Regions from separate parts of the Limosilactobacillus sp. genome, predicted to be linked through region 2. Evidence: predicted binding sites of a transcription regulator. Region 2 holds the regulator's gene; the other holds the start of a gene.
The links. The regulator NrdR, encoded in region 2, represses ribonucleotide reductase genes. The targets are predictions, from matches to a motif close to ACACNATATATNGTGT.
Positions count from the first base shown of each region.

Region 1: nrdH (glutaredoxin-like protein NrdH) is a predicted target of NrdR. The motif match lies at 4,019-4,034, and genes of this name have one in related genera.

Region 1 is NZ_JAKVPE010000001.1:2,003,294-2,013,107, reverse strand. It holds gene LKE23_RS09470 (YaaL family protein) at 1-171, opposite strand, end outside; gene recR (recombination mediator RecR) at 174-773, opposite strand; gene LKE23_RS09460 (YbaB/EbfC family nucleoid-associated protein) at 777-1,085, opposite strand; gene dnaX (DNA polymerase III subunit gamma/tau) at 1,108-3,072, opposite strand; RNA gene ffs (signal recognition particle sRNA small type) at 3,234-3,320, opposite strand; gene tadA (tRNA adenosine(34) deaminase TadA) at 3,362-3,862, opposite strand; gene nrdH (glutaredoxin-like protein NrdH) at 4,108-4,329, shown strand; gene nrdE (class 1b ribonucleoside-diphosphate reductase subunit alpha) at 4,440-6,611, shown strand; gene nrdF (class 1b ribonucleoside-diphosphate reductase subunit beta) at 6,679-7,701, shown strand; gene adhE (bifunctional acetaldehyde-CoA/alcohol dehydrogenase) at 7,995-9,814, shown strand, end outside.
Region 2 is NZ_JAKVPE010000001.1:728,969-738,782, reverse strand. It holds gene ytpR (YtpR family tRNA-binding protein) at 1-358, shown strand, start outside; gene murC (UDP-N-acetylmuramate--L-alanine ligase) at 483-1,790, shown strand; gene LKE23_RS03550 (Bax inhibitor-1/YccA family protein) at 1,886-2,599, shown strand; gene polA (DNA polymerase I) at 2,722-5,382, shown strand; gene mutM (DNA-formamidopyrimidine glycosylase) at 5,395-6,228, shown strand; gene coaE (dephospho-CoA kinase) at 6,230-6,832, shown strand; gene nrdR (transcriptional regulator NrdR) at 6,868-7,344, shown strand; gene LKE23_RS03525 (DnaD domain protein) at 7,348-8,712, shown strand; gene dnaI (primosomal protein DnaI) at 8,718-9,656, shown strand; ribosomal protein L20 leader region at 9,702-9,814, shown strand, end outside.

The DNA.
Region 1 (9,814 bases), 1.3 Mb from region 2:
CTGCTCCTGCATGTGGGCCCGGTCGTGAAGCTCAGAGCTGACGTTGGCCTCGTAGACCGCCCGCTCCGTCTCCTTGGCATGGTCCCAGCTGCCCTTGACCGCATAGATCGTGCTCAAGAGGTGCTGGTCGCGCTGCTTTTCAATTTCATGTTTTGGATGCTTAAACAGCATAATTACATCTCCGTTCGTCCTTGAACCGCCTTAAAAAGCGTCATCTCATCGGCGTAGTCAATGTCGGCCCCGACCGAAAGCCCGTGGGCCAGGCGGGTGACCTTGATCCCCGCCGGTTTGATCAGCTTGGCCAAGTATCCGGCCGTCAGTTCCCCATCCGCGGAGGCGTTGGTGGCGATGATGACCTCCTTGACCTCGTCGTTGGCCTTCAGCCGCTTCAACAGGCTGGTGATGTTAATGTCCTCCGGGCCGGTTCCGGCAACGGGCGAGATCACGCCCTCTAAGACATGGTAGAGACCATGATATTCGTGCATCCGCTCCATCGCCATGATGTCTTGGGACTGTTCCACCACCAGGATCTGGGAACGATCACGGGTCTTGTCCTTGCAGATCGGGCAGGGATCGTCCTCGGTGATGTTGCCGCAGATGCTGCAGGGATGCAGGTCCCGCTTGGCGGAGAGAAGCGACTTGGCAAAATTGGTCACGTCGTCATCCTCCATGCCCAGCGTGTAAAAGGCCAACCGGGTTGCCGTTTTCTGTCCGATTCCCGGGAGCTTGGTGTAGCTCTCAATCAGCTTGGCAAGGGGTTCCGGGTACTGCATGGATTACATCCCCATCCCGTTGGTGTACTTGCCCAGGGACTTCTGCGTGGCATCATTAACCTTGCTGATACCGTCATTGATTGCGGCAACGACCAGGTCCTGGAGCATGTCGATATCGTCGGGATCAACGGCCTCCTTGTTGATCTTGAGGTCGACCAGCTTGTTATCACCGGTGAAGGTGGCAGTTACCATGTCATCGGGGGCCTTGCCGACAAATTCCTGCTTGGTCAGTTCCTCGTGTTCGGCCATCATTTTCTTTTGCATTGCCTTGGCCTGCTTCATCATCTGTTGCATGTTCATTCCGCGCATCATAATTCAATCATCCTTTACTATTTTAATTATCTTCAATCTTCACAATGTCATCGCCAAACAATTGCTTGGCGGCCGCAACCGGATCCGTCGGCCGATCGCCCGCAGTCGCCGTTTCTTGAGGAGCCGTCTCGTCTTCCGGAGCCGGTGGTTCATCAGGCAACGGTGGCTCCTCCGGCAATGGCGCCGCTGATGACGGTGTCGGAGTTGGCTGGGGCTGGGCAGTTGACGTGGTCGTCGCTGCCGTGGCCGGGCTCGGTTGGGTGGTGGTCGTCACGTCCTGCTGAGGCTGGGTTTGTGCGGCCGCCGGGCTTGGCTTAGGCTTAGCAACCGCCTTTGGCCGGGCGGACCGCTTGTCCAGGCCGTGCTCCTTGATGTAGGTCTGGCGAATCTGCGGCCACTTGTTCTTCGGCACGAAGACGACCCGGTGCTCCGTCCCCATCAGGCTTTGTAGGGCTTGTTCCATCGCCGTAGTCAGGTTTTCGTCGGTCGTCGCTTCCTTAAAGAGAAAGGCGTAGTCAAAGGCGACGATCACCCCGCTGTCACTAGCCGCCACCGGCTTGGAAACGTGGAGGAGCGAGCGTTGGGGAACCGTCAGGTGGTTGAGCATGTCGCCCCAGAGGTTTTGGATGTTCACCAGGTCCTTCCGCGTGGCGGCACCCAAGACCGGATAAACCTGGTTCAGGTTCACCTGCACGTTGCGCTGAGGGACCCGGGGTTTGCTCGGCTTAGCGCCGGCCCGGGGTCCCGGATTGGCGGACAGGTTCTTGACCGTCTGCTGGAGCTGCTGAATCTCTTGCTGAAGCTGCTGGATCGTCTGGTTGGCCGCCAGGTTTGGCTGGGCCGCCTGCTCCTGAGCCGCTAGTGCTTGAGGTGCTGGCCCGACTGCCTGATTCTGGTTTGTCGACCTGATCTGGCAGAGTTTGACCGTCAGGACCTCCAAGTAGACGTCGGGGTGGGTAGTAAAGCGCATCTCCTCTTGAATGTCGTTGAGCTCATCGATCATCTGGTAGAGGGTCGTCGCGTCAACCGCCTTGCTCAGCTCCTGAAAGTCCTCATCCTTGAGGCCGGTGCTGGCAACCACGATCAGCTTCGGTGACTCCTGGTAGAGCAGGACGTCGCGGATAAAGGCGATCAGGTCTTCGATGAAGCGCTGACCATCCTTCCCTTCACTGAGAATCTTTTGCATGGTATCCAGGGCGGCGGCACTCTGCTGGTGCGCCACCTCCAGGAAGTACTTCTTCAACAGCTGCTTAGTCACGCTGCCGGTCACCAGCAGGGCATCGTCGAGCTTGACCTGGTTGTCACTAAAGGACAATACCTGGTCGAGGATGCTAAGGGCGTCCCGCATTCCACCCTCGGCGGCGTTAGCAATCACCCAGAGGGCCTTCTCCTCGTAGTCCACCTTCTTCTGATCCAGGATGTACTTCATCCGGTCAAAGGCGTCCTGGGCGGAGATCCGCCGGAAGTCGAAGCGCTGAACCCGGGAGATGATCGTCAACGGAATCTTGTGCGGCTCCGTCGTCGCTAGGATGAAGATCACGTTGGCTGGCGGTTCCTCCAAGGTTTTCAGCAGGGCGTTGAAGGCCCCCGTCGACAGCATGTGGACTTCGTCGATGATGTAGACCTTGTAGTCGGCCTGGGTTGGCGCGTACTTGGCCTTGTCACGAATGTCCCGGATCTCTTCAACCCCGTTGTTGGAGGCCGCATCAATTTCGATCACGTCATTGAGCTGGCCGTTGGTGATTGCCTTGCAAATCTCACACTTGTTGCAGGGTTCGCCATCCTCAGAATGGTGACAGTTAACCGCCTTGGCAAAGATCTTGGCCGCCGAAGTCTTCCCGGTGCCCCGCGGTCCGGCGAAGAGGTAGGCATGGCTGATCTGGTGGGTGATGATGGCGTTTTTCAGCGTCTGGGTGACGATCTGCTGACCGACAAGCTCGTCGAAACGCTGGGGACGCCAAACCCGGTATAGTGCCTGGTAACTCACGCTAACCTTCCTTTCTCAAAATCAAACTACTTTCAATATTATACAAGTTTTCCTTCCCAATGGGGATCGATCTGTTTTGAAATAGTTAAATTTAATCTTACCATAAAATTAAAGAGGCCCGCGATAAGAATACCCTTATCACGAACCTCACTGATTATCTCTCAAACTTAGAGCACAAGCTGCTTCATACTTAGTGCTGCTTCCTTCCGGACCTGACACGGTTCGTAAGTGCAACCTTGCTCTAAGGCCTTACGGCAAATATTATAGTACACTACTTTGCCCATAATTGCTAGCCCTTTGCCCGACGTTTTTTCCGAGCCGCCTTGCGCTTCTTGCGGATGGCCCGGAAAAAGTCCCTTAGCATTTGGCTGCATTCATCCCCCAACAGTCCACTATGAACGTTGACCTGGTGGTTGAGCCGCGAATCGTTCAGTAAGTGGTAGAGGCTGTCGACTGCCCCCGCCTTGGGATCAGCGGCCCCGTAATAAACGTTCTTGATCCGGGCGTTGATGATCGCCCCACTGCACATGATGCAGGGCTCCAGGGTCACGTACAGGTCGCAATCCTCCAGCCGCCAGCTGCCCAGGGTCGTGCAGGCCTCCATAATTGCCAGCATTTCGGCATGGTAGGTCACGTCTTGAAACTTTTCCCGCATGTTGTGACCGCGACCAATAATCTGGCCGTCATGAACCACGACCGCGCCAATTGGGACCTCGTCCAGGATTTGCGCCCGCTTTGCTTCACGGATTGCTTCACGCATGTAATGACGATGATTTTTTTCCTCTTCCATAAAGTTTCTCCATAATTGATAAACACTTTTTGCCTTTTCAAGTGTATAATATGTTGTTAGTCTTTATCTAGTGATTAGTCACTAGTCGGTTTAAAAAGTTTCACAATTTCCATTACCCGTCGTTGCTACCACATGTCGCGTTTCACTAAAAACAAGTCACAACATGTGGTAGTTTTTCGATTGATTTTTCCTTATTTCCCGCTATACTAGATAACATCACTAAGCGAACATAAGGAGCGATTAAAATGGTAACTGTTTTCTCAAAGAACGACTGCATTCAGTGCAAGATGACAAAGAAGTTCCTCAAGCAGCACCAGATTGATTTCATTGAACACAACATCGACGAACAGCCGGAATACGTTTCCCAGCTCAAGGCCGAGGGCTTCATGGCAACCCCGGTCGTTAAGCTGCCCAATGGTAACGCATTCTCCGGCTTCCGTCCAGACCGTCTTCAGCAATTAGCCTAAGAGACGTTACTTATCTAGCCAGGTAGATTTTTCTTCCTGGCTTCTTTATTGTCTAAAATAATTGTCTAAAATAAAAATTGCCCAAAATCAAAGAAAGTGAGTAAAGCAAGATGGCATTATCTGACATTGATCTGACAAAGGTAAAGTACTTCGACCTCAACAACGAGGTTAACATCCCCCGCGATGGCCAGATTCAGCTCGAAAAGGACAAGGAGGCCCTGGCCGATTTTCTCAAGGAAAACGTTGAACCAAACACGAAGCACTTCTCTTCATTAAAGGAACGCTTCGCCTGGCTGGAAGACAACGACTACATTGAGCGCGGCTTCGTGGGCCAGTACAGCCCGGCCTTCATTGAAAAGCTCTACGCCTACCTCCGGGACCAGGATTTCCACTTCCACTCCTTCATGGCGGCCTACAAGTTCTACGCCCAGTATGCCCTACGCACCAATGACAAAGAATACTACCTGGAAAACTACATTGACCGGGTAGCGATGAACGCCCTCTACCTGGCCAACGGCAACGAAGAATTGGCCATGGACCTGGCCGATGAAATCATCCACCAGCGCTACCAGCCGGCCACTCCGACCTTCTTGAACGTCGGGCGGAAGCGGCGCGGTGAATTCGTCTCCTGCTTCGTTATCCAAACCACTGACGACATGAACACGATTGGGCGGACGATCAACTCCGCCCTCCAGCTCTCCAAGATTGGTGGCGGGGTCGGAATCAACCTCTCCAACCTGCGGGAGGCCGGTGCGCCAATCAAGAAGATCAAGGGTGCGGCCAGCGGGGTCGTCCCGGTGATGAAGCTCTTAGAAGACAGCTTCTCCTACTCCAACCAATTGGGTCAGCGGCAGGGGGCCGGCGTGGTCTACCTGAGCGTTTTCCACCCCGACATCATCGAATTTTTGGGGGCCAAGAAGGAAAATGCCGACGAAAAGATCCGGCTGAAGACCCTCTCACTGGGGATCACGGTGCCCGATAAGTTCTATGAGCTAGTCGAGAAGAACGAGGACATGTACCTCTTCAGTCCCTACGACGTCGAGCGGGTCTACGGGAAGCCATTCTCCTACGTCGACATCACGGCGGAGTACGACAAGCTGGTTGCTAACGACGAAATCCACAAGAAGAAGGTCAACGCCCGCGACCTCGAGGATGAGATCAGCAAGCTCCAGCAGGAATCCGGCTACCCTTACATCATCAACATCGACACGGTCAACCGGGCCAACCCGATCGACGGCAAGGTCGTTATCAGCAACCTCTGCTCCGAAATTGCCCAGGTCCAGATCCCGTCCCGGGTCAACGATGACCAAACCTACACCAAACTAGGGTCCGACGTCTCCTGCAATCTGGGTTCGACCAACATCGCCAACATGATGGAGAGCCCCGACTTCGGCAAGAGCGTCCGGGCCATGGTCCGCGGCCTCACCCGGATCAGTGATGCCGAACACATCGAGGTCGTGCCAACGATTGAACACGGCAACGCCCTCTACCACTCAATTGGCCTGGGTGCCATGGGCCTGCACGGCTACCTGGCTAAGCACCACATTCAGTACGGCAGTCCGGTCGCCATCGAATTTACCGGCGTCTACTTCATGCTCCTCAACTACTGGTCACTGGTTGCTTCTAACGAGATCGCCCGCGAACGCCACGAAACCTTCTACGACTTCGACAAGAGTGCCTATGCCGACGGCTCCTACTTCACCAAGTATGTCGAACGCGACTGGGGCCCGCAATCCGATGTCGTCAAGGAACTCTTTGACGGAATCTTTATCCCCGGCGTTGAGGATTGGAAGAAGCTGCGCGATCAGGTGATGAAGGACGGCCTCTACAACGCCTACCGGATGGCCGTTGCCCCGAACGGTTCCACGGCCTACATCAATGATTCCACGGCCAGCATCACGCCAATCGTCAACCGAATCGAAGAGCGGCAGGAAAAGATGATCGGTAAGATCTACTACCCGGCTCCGTACCTGTCCAATGACACCCTGCCGTACTACAAGTCGGCCTATGACATCGACATGCGGCGGGTCATCGACACTTACGCGGCGGCCCAGCAGCACGTCGACCAGTCAATGTCGCTGACAATTTTCATGCGCTCCACCATCCCAGCCGGCCTCTACGAATGGAAGGACGGGCGGACCGATAAGATGACCACCCGGGACCTCAACATTCTGCGCCACTATGCCTACAAGAAGGGCATCAAATCCATTTACTACGTACGGACCTTCACCGACGACCAGGATGAAATTGGCGCCAACCAGTGCGAGAGCTGCGTCATTTGATTTGCCAGTGCGCACTTGCTAAACTAGATAGAGCAAATTCGTTCATTCATAATTAAAGGAGTACAAAATGAAGCTTGAGCAAGAATTTAAACCACTAAAGAGCTATGAAGCCATCAACTGGAACGAGGTCTCGGACATGATCGACAAGGCCACCTGGGAAAAGCTGACCGAGCAGTTCTGGCTCGACACCCGGATCCCCGTCTCCAACGACCTCGACGACTGGCGGGAGCTTGATGATGATCACCGCTGGACCGTCAGCCACGTCTTCGGGGGACTGACCCTGCTGGACACGGTCCAATCCGAGGCCGGGATGACCGCCCTAAAGCAGGACGTCAAGACCAAGCACGAAACCGCCGTCTTAAACAACATCCAGTTCATGGAATCCGTCCACGCCAAGAGCTACTCCACCATTTTCTCAACCCTGAATACTCCTGACGAAATCGACGAAATCTTTAAGTGGTCCGATTCTGAGGAATACCTCCAAAACAAGGCCGTCCGCATCGCTAACATGTACCGCGACCCGAGCGAGGATCCACTGAAAAAAAAGGTTGCCAACGTCTTCTTGGAAACCTTCCTCTTCTACTCAGGCTTCTACACCCCGCTCTATTACCTGGGCCACAATAAGCTGAACAACGTTGCCGAAATCATCAAGCTGATCCTGCGGGACGAATCCGTTCACGGCACCTACATCGGCTACAAGTTCCAGGTCGGACTTCACGAGCGGACCGAAAAGCAGCAGCAGGACATGAAGGACTGGATGTACAACTTCCTCTACGACCTTTACAGCAACGAGGAAGACTACACCCACCTGCTGTACGATCAAATCGGCTGGACCAGTGACGTCTTGACCTTCATTCGCTACAACGCCAACAAGGCCCTGATGAACCTCGGTCAGGACCCGCTCTTCCCGGACACCGCCGCTGACGTCAATCCGGTGGTCATGAACGGGATCTCGACTTCGACCTCCAACCACGACTTCTTCAGTCAGGTGGGGAATGGCTACCGGCTCGGGGCCGTCGAAGCGATGAGCGACGACGACTACAACATCAAGGACCCGAACGCCGGCAAGGACAAGAACTCGCGTGATTAATTCAACAGACCCGTGTAACCATTCAATTGGCAGCACGGGTTTTCTTTTGGTCTTAATGTGAATTATTGTTCAATAACTGTATGAACTGAATTTTATGCAGTTCAGGCATCCAAAATTTATACCAATATTTTTCCTATGTGTGCAAGCATTATCCCAATAATGTTGTAAGCGAATACATCAATTTAACCATTGCTCAATGAATAACAAAGCGCTTGCTTTTCCAAATCTCCTATATTATTATGAATCATGTTCAAAGCGTAACAAACTATATTGACTTAAAGGAGCACTTTGTTATGGCTACAGCAAAAAAACAAACTACTGAAACAAAAGAAAACAAGCAACAACAAGCACAAGCAATGATTGACGACCTGATGGATAAGAGTCTGGCCGCCTTTGAAAAATTGCGTTACTATTCACAAGAACAGGTTGACAAGATCTGTCAGGCCATGGCCCTGGCAGCCGAAGAGCACCACATGGACCTGGCCGTGGACGCCGCTAACGAAACCGGTCGGGGGATCGCCGAAGATAAGGCCATCAAGAACATCTACGCCAGTGAATACATCTGGAACAACATTCGTCACGACAAGACCGTCGGCATCATCGAAGACAACGACGAAGACCAAACCATCACCATCGCCGACCCGCTGGGGGTAATCGCCGGGATCGTTCCCGTTACCAACCCAACCTCCACGACGATCTTCAAGTCAATCATCTCCGCTAAGACGCGGAACACGATCATCTTCTCCTTCCACCCGCAGGCCCTGAAGTCTTCCGTCAAGACCGCCAAGATCCTTCAGGAAGCCGCCGAAAAGGCCGGTGCACCGAAGAACATGATCCAATGGATTCCACAATGCAGCATCGAAGCCACAACGGCCCTGATCCAAAACCCACACACCGCTACCATCCTGGCAACTGGTGGTCCGGCCATGGTTAAGGCGGCCTACAGCTCCGGTAACCCGGCATTAGGGGTGGGCCCTGGTAACGGCCCGGCCTACATCGAAAAGTCCGCAAACATTGCCCGTTCCATCTACGACATTGTTTTATCCAAGACCTTCGATAACGGAATGATCTGTGCTTCCGAAAACTCCGTCGTTGTTGACGACGAGATTTACGATCAAGTCAAGGAAGAATTTAAGAAGTGGAACTGCTACTTCATCAAGCCAAACGAAATCAAGACCTTTACCGACGGCTTCATCGACCCTGACCGTCACCAGGTCCGCGGACCAATCGCCGGTCGTTCTGCCAACGCCATTGCCGAAATGTGTGGTCTGAAGAACGTTCCAGCCAATACCAAGGTCCTGATCGCCGAATACGACGGGGTTGGTGACAAGTACCCACTTTCCGCTGAAAAGCTGTCCCCAGTGCTGACCATGTACCGGGCAAGCTCCCGTGAGAACGCCTTTGACATCTGCCGGGCTCTCCTGCACTACGGTGGTGAAGGTCACACGGCCGCTATCCACACCTTAGACGACGACCTGATCACCAAGTACGGCCTGGAAATGCGTGCTTCCCGGATCATCGTCAACTCCCCATCCGGCATCGGTGGGATTGGTAACATCTACAACAACATGACCCCATCCCTGACCCTGGGGACCGGTTCCTACGGTGGTAACTCTGTTTCTCACAACGTTACCGACTGGGACCTCTTAAACATCAAGGTGATCGCGAAACGGCGGGAAAATCGTCAGTGGGTCAAGATTCCCCCAAAAGTATACTTTCAACGGAACTCGCTAAAAGAATTGCGGGATATCCCAAACATTGAACGGGCCTTCATCGTTACCGGCCCGGGGATGAGCAAGCGTGGTTATGTTCAACGGGTCATCGACCAACTGCGGCTCCGTCAAAACCGGACGGCCTACCTGGTCTTCGATGACGTTGAAGAAGATCCATCAACGAACACCGTTGAAAAGGGTGTTGCAATGATGAACGACTTCAAGCCGGACACCATCATCGCCCTCGGTGGTGGTTCACCAATGGACGCCGCCAAGGCAATGTGGATGTTCTACGAGCACCCAGAAACTTCCTGGTACGGCGTAATGCAGAAGTACCTCGATATCCGGAAGCGTGCTTACCAGATCAAGAAGCCGGTGAAGTCCCAACTGATCGGGATTCC
Region 2 (9,814 bases):
ATTCGTGGTGGGCTACGTGGAAGAATTAAAGGACCACCCCAAGTCTGACCACCTGAAGATCACCCAGACCCGGATCAGCAAGGACCAAACCGTGCAGATCGTCTGTGGCTCGCCGAACGTCAAGGAAGGCATCAAGGTCGTCGTTGCCCGGCCCGGTGCCATGATGCCCGACGGCAAGATCATTTGGCCCGGTGCACTGATGGGGGTTGAAAGTGACGGGATGCTCTGCGGCTTCCGCGAACTGCGCTTGAAGAACGCCCCGGACGAAAAAGGCCTCTGGATTATCCCAGACGACTGGCAGGAAGTCGGCGAACCGGTTGACTTTCAGCGGGCTGATACCTTCTTCCCGGCAAAATAGTTAATTCTTTGTGAAAGCTATTGCCAAAATACTAGAATGCTTTATTATTTATTGAGGGGCCGGATTCCGGCCCCTCAATAATCTTTTAAATGAACAGTAAACATGTTGAAAGGAAACTGGATTGATGGAGAAGAAGACATACTATTTCGTCGGCATCAAGGGAACCGGGATGGCCTCCCTTGCACGGATTTTGCATGATAAGGGCAACGTTGTTTTGGGGTCGGACATTGAAAAGGAAACCTTTACCCAGGGGCCGCTGCTGAAGGCGGGGATTAAGATCCTGCCGTTTGATTCCGCCAACATTAAGCCGGGGATGACGATCATTCAAGGGAACGCCTTTGGTGACGACCAGCCAGAAATCAAGCGCGCTCACGAGCTGGGCCTGACAATCATGTCCTATCCGGAAGCGGTTGAGCACGAGGTTGCCAGTCACACCAGCATCGGGATTGCCGGTGCTCATGGTAAGACTAGTACGACCGCCCTGCTGGCCCATGTCCTGGACGCCGTGGAACCGACCAGCTACCTGATCGGTGACGGGGTTGGCAAGGGTGATGCCAAGGACCGCTTCTTCGTCTTCGAGGCCGATGAATACCGGGATCACTTCCTGGCCTACCACCCGGACTACGCCATCATGACCAACATCGATTTCGATCACCCGGACTACTTCAAGGATATTGACGACGTTCGCCAGTCATTTGAAACCTACGGCAAGCAGGTCAAGAAGGCTATCTTTGCCTGGGGTGACGACGAGAACCTGCACAAGCTCAACGTTGACGTGCCGATCTACTACTACGGGACCGGCGACCAGGACGACTTCCGGGCCGAAAACATCCAGCGGACGCCAGCGGGTTCGACCTATGACGCCTACTTCCGGGACCAAAAGCTGGGAACCTTTACCATCCACCTCTATGGTGAGCACAGCGTCTTAAACAGTCTGGCGGTCCTGGCCGTGGCCTACATGGAGCACATCGACATGGCCGACATCAAGCGCGAGCTGGCCAACTTCACCGGTGTCAAGCGGCGCTTCAGTGAAACCGACGTGGCCGATGACAAGCTGATCGACGACTACGCCCACCACCCGAGCGAAATCAAGGCCACGATCGATGCTGCCCGGCAGAAGTACCCGGACAAGCAGATCATCGCCGTCTTCCAGCCGCACACCTACTCCCGGCTGGCAGCCTACATCGATGGCTTTGCCACTTCCCTGAGCCGGGCCGACAAGGTCTACGTGACCCCAATCTTTGGTTCCATCCGGGAAAACAAGGGGAACATTTCCAGCGCGGACCTCGAAGCCAAGATTCCGCACAGTGAGGGAATTGATATGGACTCGATGGACAAGCTGGCCCAGTACCACGACGCTGTCTTCATCTTCATGGGTGCCGGTGACATCGAGAAGTACGAAGATAAGTATAAAGAAATTGTTAATAAGTAAATAATCGGGGTAAAAATGGTAGTGTTCGCTGCCATTTTTGTGTTATGGTGTAAAGCACAAATAATAAGTGAATATAAAGAAAGAGGGAGTATTTGATGAATAACTATTCAGGCGAACCGGGACGCCGGGTTGTTACCGATGCCTCGGGGCTGAATCGTTTCTTAACCCGGATGTACGGTAATATGGCCCTGGCCGTCCTAGTTTCCGCTTTAAGCGCCTACCTGACCATGACGGTCTTTGCCAGCCAGGTATTGGGCTTCTTTGGGGCCCACCCGGCAATGGTTTGGATTATCTTGCTCTTGCCGATTGCCCTGTCGATGGGGATCAGCTTTAGCGCTACCCGCAACCCGGCCGGGGGCTTCGTGATGCTGATGCTGATTTCGATAATCTACGGGGTTGAATTCGCCCTGATCGCCGGTGTTTATACCGGGACGAACATCGCGGCGGCCTTCGTTTCTTCGGCATCGGTCTTTGTGACGATGGCGATCTACGGGACGGTCACCAAGCGTGATCTGACGACCTTTGGATCCCACGCAATGGCGGCCCTAATAGCACTGATGATTGCCTGGATCATTAACATGTTCCTGCAGAGTCCGGCGATCACCTACATCTTCTCCTTCATCGCGGTCATCATCTTCGTTGTTCTGACCGCTTGGGATGCCCAGAAGATGAAGCAGATCTACATCAATTACAGTGACCAGAACTCGATGACGGGTCTGGCGATCGTGGGGGCCCTGCAGCTCTACCTCGATTTCGTCAACCTCTTCATCTCGTTCCTGCAGATTTTCGGCATGAGCGACCGCAACTAACTAAAAGATCAAACCAGATTGGGATTTTCCTGACCTGGTTTTTTAATTCCATCAGCAGGAAATTAACGTCGGTTGGCAATCTTTGGTACAATTATTTTGAGAAATAGAAGGGCGGGAATTAAATGACGAAACAATTACTATTGATTGACGGTAACAGCATTGTTTTCCGGGCGTTCTTTGCCATGCACAGCCAGATTGACAAGTTTACCAACAAGGACGGCCTCCACACCGCGGCCATCTATGGCTTTAAGCTAATGCTGGATCACGTGCTGGCCGAGTTTCAGCCGGATGCGGCCCTGGTGGCCTTCGATGCCGGCAAGGTGACCTTCCGGACGAAGATGTACAAGGATTACAAGGGTGGACGGAACAAGACGCCGGGCGAGCTGACCGAACAGCTGCCCTATGTTCGCCAACTGGTTAAGGCATCCGGCCTGCACAGCTATGAGCTGCCAAACTACGAGGCCGATGACATCATCGGAACCCTGGCCAAGCAGGGGGATGAAGCCGGCTACCAGACCCTGATTGTGACCGGGGACCGGGACTTGACCCAGCTGGCCAGTGACCACACCACGGTGGCCGTGACTCACAAGGGCGTGACCGAGACCGAGCACTACACGCCGGCTCACGTCCAGGAAAAGCTGGGGATCACGCCGCGCCAGATCATCGACATGAAGGCTCTGATGGGAGATAGCTCGGATAACTATCCGGGGGTTACCAAGATTGGGGAAAAGACGGCGATCAAGCTGGTCAAGCAGTTCGGCACGGTTGAAAATCTCTACGACCACATTGACGATCTCAAGAAGTCCAAGATGAAGGAGCACCTGATTGAGGATGAGCAGATCGCCAGGGAGGACAAGACCCTGGCGACGATCCTGCAGGACGCCCCGCTAGAGATTGGCCTGGACGACATTAAGTATCAGGGCCCCCAGACCGAGGAATTGATTGACTTCTACCAGCGGATGGATTTCAAGTCCTTCCTGCAAAAGATGAATGTTACTCCAGAGGATGAGGAAGAGCAGCTCGCGCCGATTGACTACCAGGAGCTGACGGCCGATAAGCTGGACCTGGTGGGCTCGCTCAAAATGCCGCTGAGCTTCTACCTGGAGATGCCGGATGCCAATTATCACCTCTCACCGTTTGCCGGTTTCGTGATCGGCGACGGGACCACCTGGCTGACGAGTCGGGATGCGGAATTGCTGAAGCAACCGGCACTGAAGGACTTGTTGGAGGATCCTCAGGTCAAAAAGGACGTCTTCAATGCCAAAGGGCAGATTGTCGGCCTGCACCGGCTGGGGATCGCACTTCGGGGCGTGGACTTTGATCTCCTGCTGGCCTCCTACCTGTTGAACACCAATGACAACAGTAACGACCTCGGCAAGCTGGCCGCCGAACATGATTATCACAATGTTCAGTCCGACGAGGAAGTTTACGGCAAGGGGGCCAAGCGGGCGATCCCAGACGACGACCAACTCTTCTTTGCCCACCTTGCCAACAAGGCCCGGGCAATTGCCGAACTAAAACAACCGCTCTTTGACCAGCTGAAGGATAATCAGCAGCTGCCCCTCTATACCGACATTGAGTTGCCGCTGACCCGGGTTTTGGCCAAGATGGAGATTACCGGGGTGCACGTTGACGCCCAGACCCTGAAAGACATGGGGAGCAAGCTGAAGGAACGGCTAGCCGAGATTGAGAGCCAGATCTACCAGGAGGCTGGCGAGAAATTCAACATCAACTCCACCAAGCAGCTTGGTCATATCCTCTTTGAAAAGCTAAAGCTGCCGGTCATCAAGAAGACTAAGACCGGTTACTCGACGGCCGTGGACGTGCTGGAGAAGTTGGCTGATCGGGCGCCAATCGTGGCCCAGATCCTGGAGTATCGCCAGATTGCCAAGCTCCAGTCGACCTACATCACCGGGCTCTTGAAGGTCATTCACTCGACCGACCAGAAGATTCACACCCGCTACCTGCAGACACTGACCCAGACCGGTCGGCTTTCGTCCGTGGACCCGAACCTGCAGAATATCCCGGTCCGCTTGCCCGAGGGTCGGCAGATTCGGCGGGCCTTTGTGCCGAGTCAACCGGGCTGGCAGATCTTCTCCTCCGATTATTCGCAGGTGGAATTACGGGTATTGGCCCACATTACCGGGGACAAGAACCTCCAAGAGGATTTCAAGAACGGTGAAGACATTCACGCCAGCACGGCTCGGCGGATCTTCCACCTCGCCCCGGATGCCGAAATCGACCACAACATGCGGCGGCGGGCTAAGGCGGTCAATTTCGGGATCGTCTACGGGATCAGTGATTACGGTCTCGCCCAGCGGATCCACGTCAGCCGGGCCCAGGCCCACGAGTTTATCCAGAACTACTTCCACGAGTTCCCGGGCGTCAAGGACTACATCAACAACACGATTGAATACGCCAGGGAACACGGCTACGTTGAAACGATCACCCACCGGCGGCGTTACCTGCCGGACATCAACGCCAAGAGCTTCAGTCGGCGGTCCTTTGCCGAGCGGACGGCGATGAACACGCCGATCCAGGGGAGCGCGGCCGACATCATCAAGATTGCGATGATTCACATGGAAGATGAGCTGGAGAAGCGCGGCTTGCAGGCAAAGATGCTGCTGCAGATCCACGACGAACTGGTCTTTGAGGCCCCAAAGGAGGAGATTCCGGTACTGCAGAAACTGGTCCCGAGCGTCATGGATTCGGCGGTCAAGCTGGATGTGCCGCTCAAGGTGGACAGTAAGTTCGGCGATACCTGGTACGATCTTAAAAAGTAAGGAAGGATAGCTTTGCCAGAATTACCAGAAGTAGAGACGGTTCGCCGCGGTCTGCTCAAGATCGCCAAGGGCCGCAAGATTAACGCGATTGATGTTTATTACGGGAAAACGATCACCAACGACGTCGAGGAGTTTCGCCAGGCCCTGATCGGTCAAACGATTGAGGACATCGACCGACGGGGCAAGTACCTCCTCTTTCGCTTTAGCAACCAGCTGACGATGGTCTCCCACCTGCGAATGGAAGGGCAGTACTTCAGTCAGCCAGTGGGGGCGCCGATCGATAAACATACCCACGTTGTTTTCCAATTTACCGACGGGACGGAGCTGTGCTACCACGACACTCGCAAGTTTGGCCGGATGACCCTGGTCAAAACCGGCCAGGAGATGACGGTCGGCGGCCTCAAGACGATTGGGCCAGAACCGACCCCGGAAGACTTTAAACTCGACTTCTTCAGGACCGAACTCAAAAAGAGCCGGGGCAAGATCAAACCCTTCCTGCTCAACCAGCATCATGTGGCAGGCCTGGGCAACATCTACGTTGACGAGGTGCTTTGGATGAGCAAGATTAATCCGGAGCAGCCGGCCAATACCCTGACCGAGAACGAGATCCGATCCCTCCATGACAACATCATCAAGGAACTGGCGATGGCAATCAGGTATAAGGGGACGACGGTGCACACCTTCGTCGACGCGATGGGGGATGCCGGTGGCTTTCAGGACCGGCTGAACGCCTATGGCCGCGGCGGTGAACGCTGTCCCCGGTGCGGCACCAAGATGGTTAAGATTAAGGTAGCCCAGCGGGGAACGACCTTCTGTCCCCACTGCCAGCCGCTACGGGAGGATTAAGATGACGAAGATAATTGGTTTAACCGGTGGCATTGCCAGTGGCAAGTCGACCGTCAGCAGTCTTTTAAGGGCGGCGGGCTTTCCAATCGTTGATGCCGATCTGATCGCTCGTCAGGTCCAGCAACCGGGGTCGACCGGTCTTGATCGGCTAAAGGCGGCCTTTGGGGCCCAAATCATCGGCCCGGATGGCCAACTGGACCGTCCTCAGCTGGGCCGACAAGTCTTTGGCGACGATCAGGCCCGCCGCCGGCTCGACGCGATCATGCAGCCACTGATCCGCGATGCCATTTGGGATGCGGTGGATAGCCTCAAGCGGGCCGGTGCTCCAGCCGTGATCCTGGACGTGCCCCTGCTCTTTGAACAACACTATGATCAGGACTGCGATTATGTCGTGGTGGTTGCGGTTGATCCGGCAACCGAATTGCAGCGGCTGATGGCCCGTAATCACTATTCCAAGGCGGCCGCTTCGGCTCGAATTGCGGCCCAGATGCCACTGAAAGAGAAAATTCGGCGGGCCGATTGGGTGATTGACAACAACGGCAGCCTGGAAGAAACGCGGCGCCAGGTGGCCCAATTAGTTGAAGACCTGCGGCACCCGCGGTAAAATATAGTATTATCTTACTAAAGGAGGAGTACGCTTTGCGATGCCCACACTGTCATAAAAATGGTTCACGCGTCGTTGATAGCCGGCCGAGTGAAGACGGCACCTTTATTCGGCGGCGGCGTGAGTGCATTCACTGCGGCTTTCGCTTCACGACCTTCGAACGTTACGAACAAACGCCACTTCTGGTGATTAAAAAGGATGGGACCCGGCAAGAATTCAGCCGGCAAAAGATCCTGAACGGGATTGTCCGGTCGGCGGAAAAGCGACCGGTGAGCATGGAGCGCCTGACCAAGCTAACCGATAAGGTCGAAAAAAAGGTCCGTGGCCTTGGTGAAAATGAGGTTTCCAGTCAGATCATCGGCAAGTTCGTGATGAACGAGCTCAAGGATGTCGATGAGGTGGCCTACATCCGCTTTGCCAGCGTTTACCGTCAATTTAAGGACGTCGACGCCTTCATGAACGAATTGGAAACGATGGTCAAAAACGACCACGAAAAGGGAAAGCAGGGTTAAACCGTGAGCAATCGACAAGGCTTTGATCCCCAGGCGGGTTATCTGGTGACGAGCGCGGTTGACTTCGCCAACTTCAACGAGCGAACCTTTGTGGATTTTTACCAGCCGATCTTGGGTCCGGTGGCCTTCAGCCTTTTCTACGCGCTGCGCAGTCAAATGATGGATCGGCCGACCCTGGCAGATCGTCGCCTCCAATCAGAGCTTCTGGTCCAACTTAACGCGGGCCAGGGCATGGTTGCTGAGGGCCTGCAGCGCCTGGAGAGCAGTGGGATGCTGATTACCTACCATCGCCACGATGCCCAGGGCGACGTCTACGTTTACGAATTGCAGGCGACGCTAACGCCCACTCAATTTGTGGCCGATAGCCTTTTAAGTGTCCTGCTCCTGGAAGAGATTGGTGAAAGTCGCTTTAACCAGCTGATGAGGCGGGCCCAGGCACACCGCCTGGCCGATGCCGATTCCCAGTTGAAGGACGTCAGTCACCACTTTTTAGACACCTACCGGGTAGACCAGCGGGAGGTCGTTCACCTTCCTCATGTCATTCGGGATGCTCAAAAGCAGGTGCAACCGGCGCCAGCAAAAGAGCCGCGCAGGGTGGCAACGGACTTTGACTGGCCGACCCTCCTGCAGCTGTTAGAAGGCCAGCCGGTGATTCGAGATGATCTGACCGCCCAGCGTCAACTGATCGAGGTTGAACACCAATTATATGGAATTGACGAACCGGAAATGGCCCGGCTGATTCGCCTTGCAACGGACTTGGCCAGCAACCATTTTGATGCCCAGAAATTTAAGCAGGTGGTTGCCAGCCGCTACCAGCGGGTTCCCGGCAAGCAGGCGACGGTCGCCCAAACGAAAGCGGCTCAATCGACACCTGCTGTCAAGGGCCTCACAGATAAAGACCGCCTGCTGCTCAAGAGTACCGATAACTACGCGCCGGTTGAATTTCTCCAGGCCCTCAAGGAACAGACGGGGGGCTACGTGACGGCGGGCGAGCGCAACGTCTTAACCCGCCTGGTGCAGGACGGTCAGCTGCCGTCGTCGGTCATTAACGTGCTGGTCTGGTACGTCATTGCCGACCTGGGCAACGCCACTCTAAAGGGTAACTTTGTCGACGCCATTGCCAATGACTGGCTACGGGCCGGGGTCAAGGATGGCGCCGGTGCCCTGATGCAGTTGAAAAAGTTCAACCAGGCCAAGCGGGAGGGGGCGCCAAAGCAGGGCACCCGCCGCACCTATCGTCAGCTGCAGGTCCGGGAAAAGATGCCGGAGTGGAGCAAGCAGGATCAAAAGCAGAAGACGAAGAAGGCCTCGCCGGAAGCCATTGCGCGTGCCCGAGCCCTTCAGCGAAAACATTCTGGAAACAGGTGAGATGATTGGAATCACTAAATAAAACCATTCAGAAAATGATGCAGGGACGCAACGTTGCCGCCAACATGGACCAGATCATGAAGCAGGTTTATGCCGATCCCGAGGTCCGGGCGTTCTTGAACCAGCACCGTGACCGGCTGAGCGCCGAGAGTATTCGGCGGGGTCGCTCAAAGCTTTATGAATTTTTCCACGAAAAGCAGCTGATCAAGGAAGGCAAGGCTACGGTGGCCCCCGGCTACTCTCCCCAGCTGCAGCTCGATGGTGGCCAGATCGATGTCACCTATGTTCCGACCCAGCAGCTGATTGAACGCCGCCACCAAGAGCACCTGCGGCAATTGGTCAATTCGATCAATATGCCAAAGTTCATCCGGCAGGCGACCTTTGACAACTACTACTTAGACGATCAAAATGCCACTACGGGTCGGGTGGCAGCCTACAGTGCCGCCGTGGAATTCGTGAAAAGCTATTCGCCGGACCGCTTCCAGCCGGGATTGTACCTGACCGGGAGCTTTGGGGTCGGGAAGACCTACCTGTTGGCGGCGACGGCCAATGCACTGGCCCAGCGGGATGTTGCCACGACGATGGTGCATTTCCCCAGCTTTGCGGTTGAGCTGAAAAACTCCATTCGCAACAACAATGCTGGCGAAAAGATCGATGCGGTTAAACGTTCGCCCGTCTTGATGCTGGACGACATCGGTGCGGATGCCATGTCGACCTGGGTGCGTGACGATGTTCTGGGCGTCATCCTGGAGTACCGGATGCAAGAGGAACTGCCAACCTTCTTCAGTTCTAACTTTTCGATGGCTGAATTGGAGAAACAGCACCTGGCGATCAATAGCCAGGGGGTCGTGGAACCGGTCAAGGCGGCCCGAATCATGGAGCGGATTGAGTTCTTATCCCGGGAAATCCAGATGAACGGTGAAAATCTGCGGAAAAAGGGATAAGTCCTTGACATTTGTCCGCTAATTTTGTAATCTAGTAAACGTTGAAAGAAAAAGCAGAAGCACCCGCTTCTCGCCTGGGTGACAAGGGTCGCCGGGCTGACGAGATGAAATTGAGCAGACGAGAGAGGTCTGTTCCTATTTAGCGGGGTGTTGTGCCC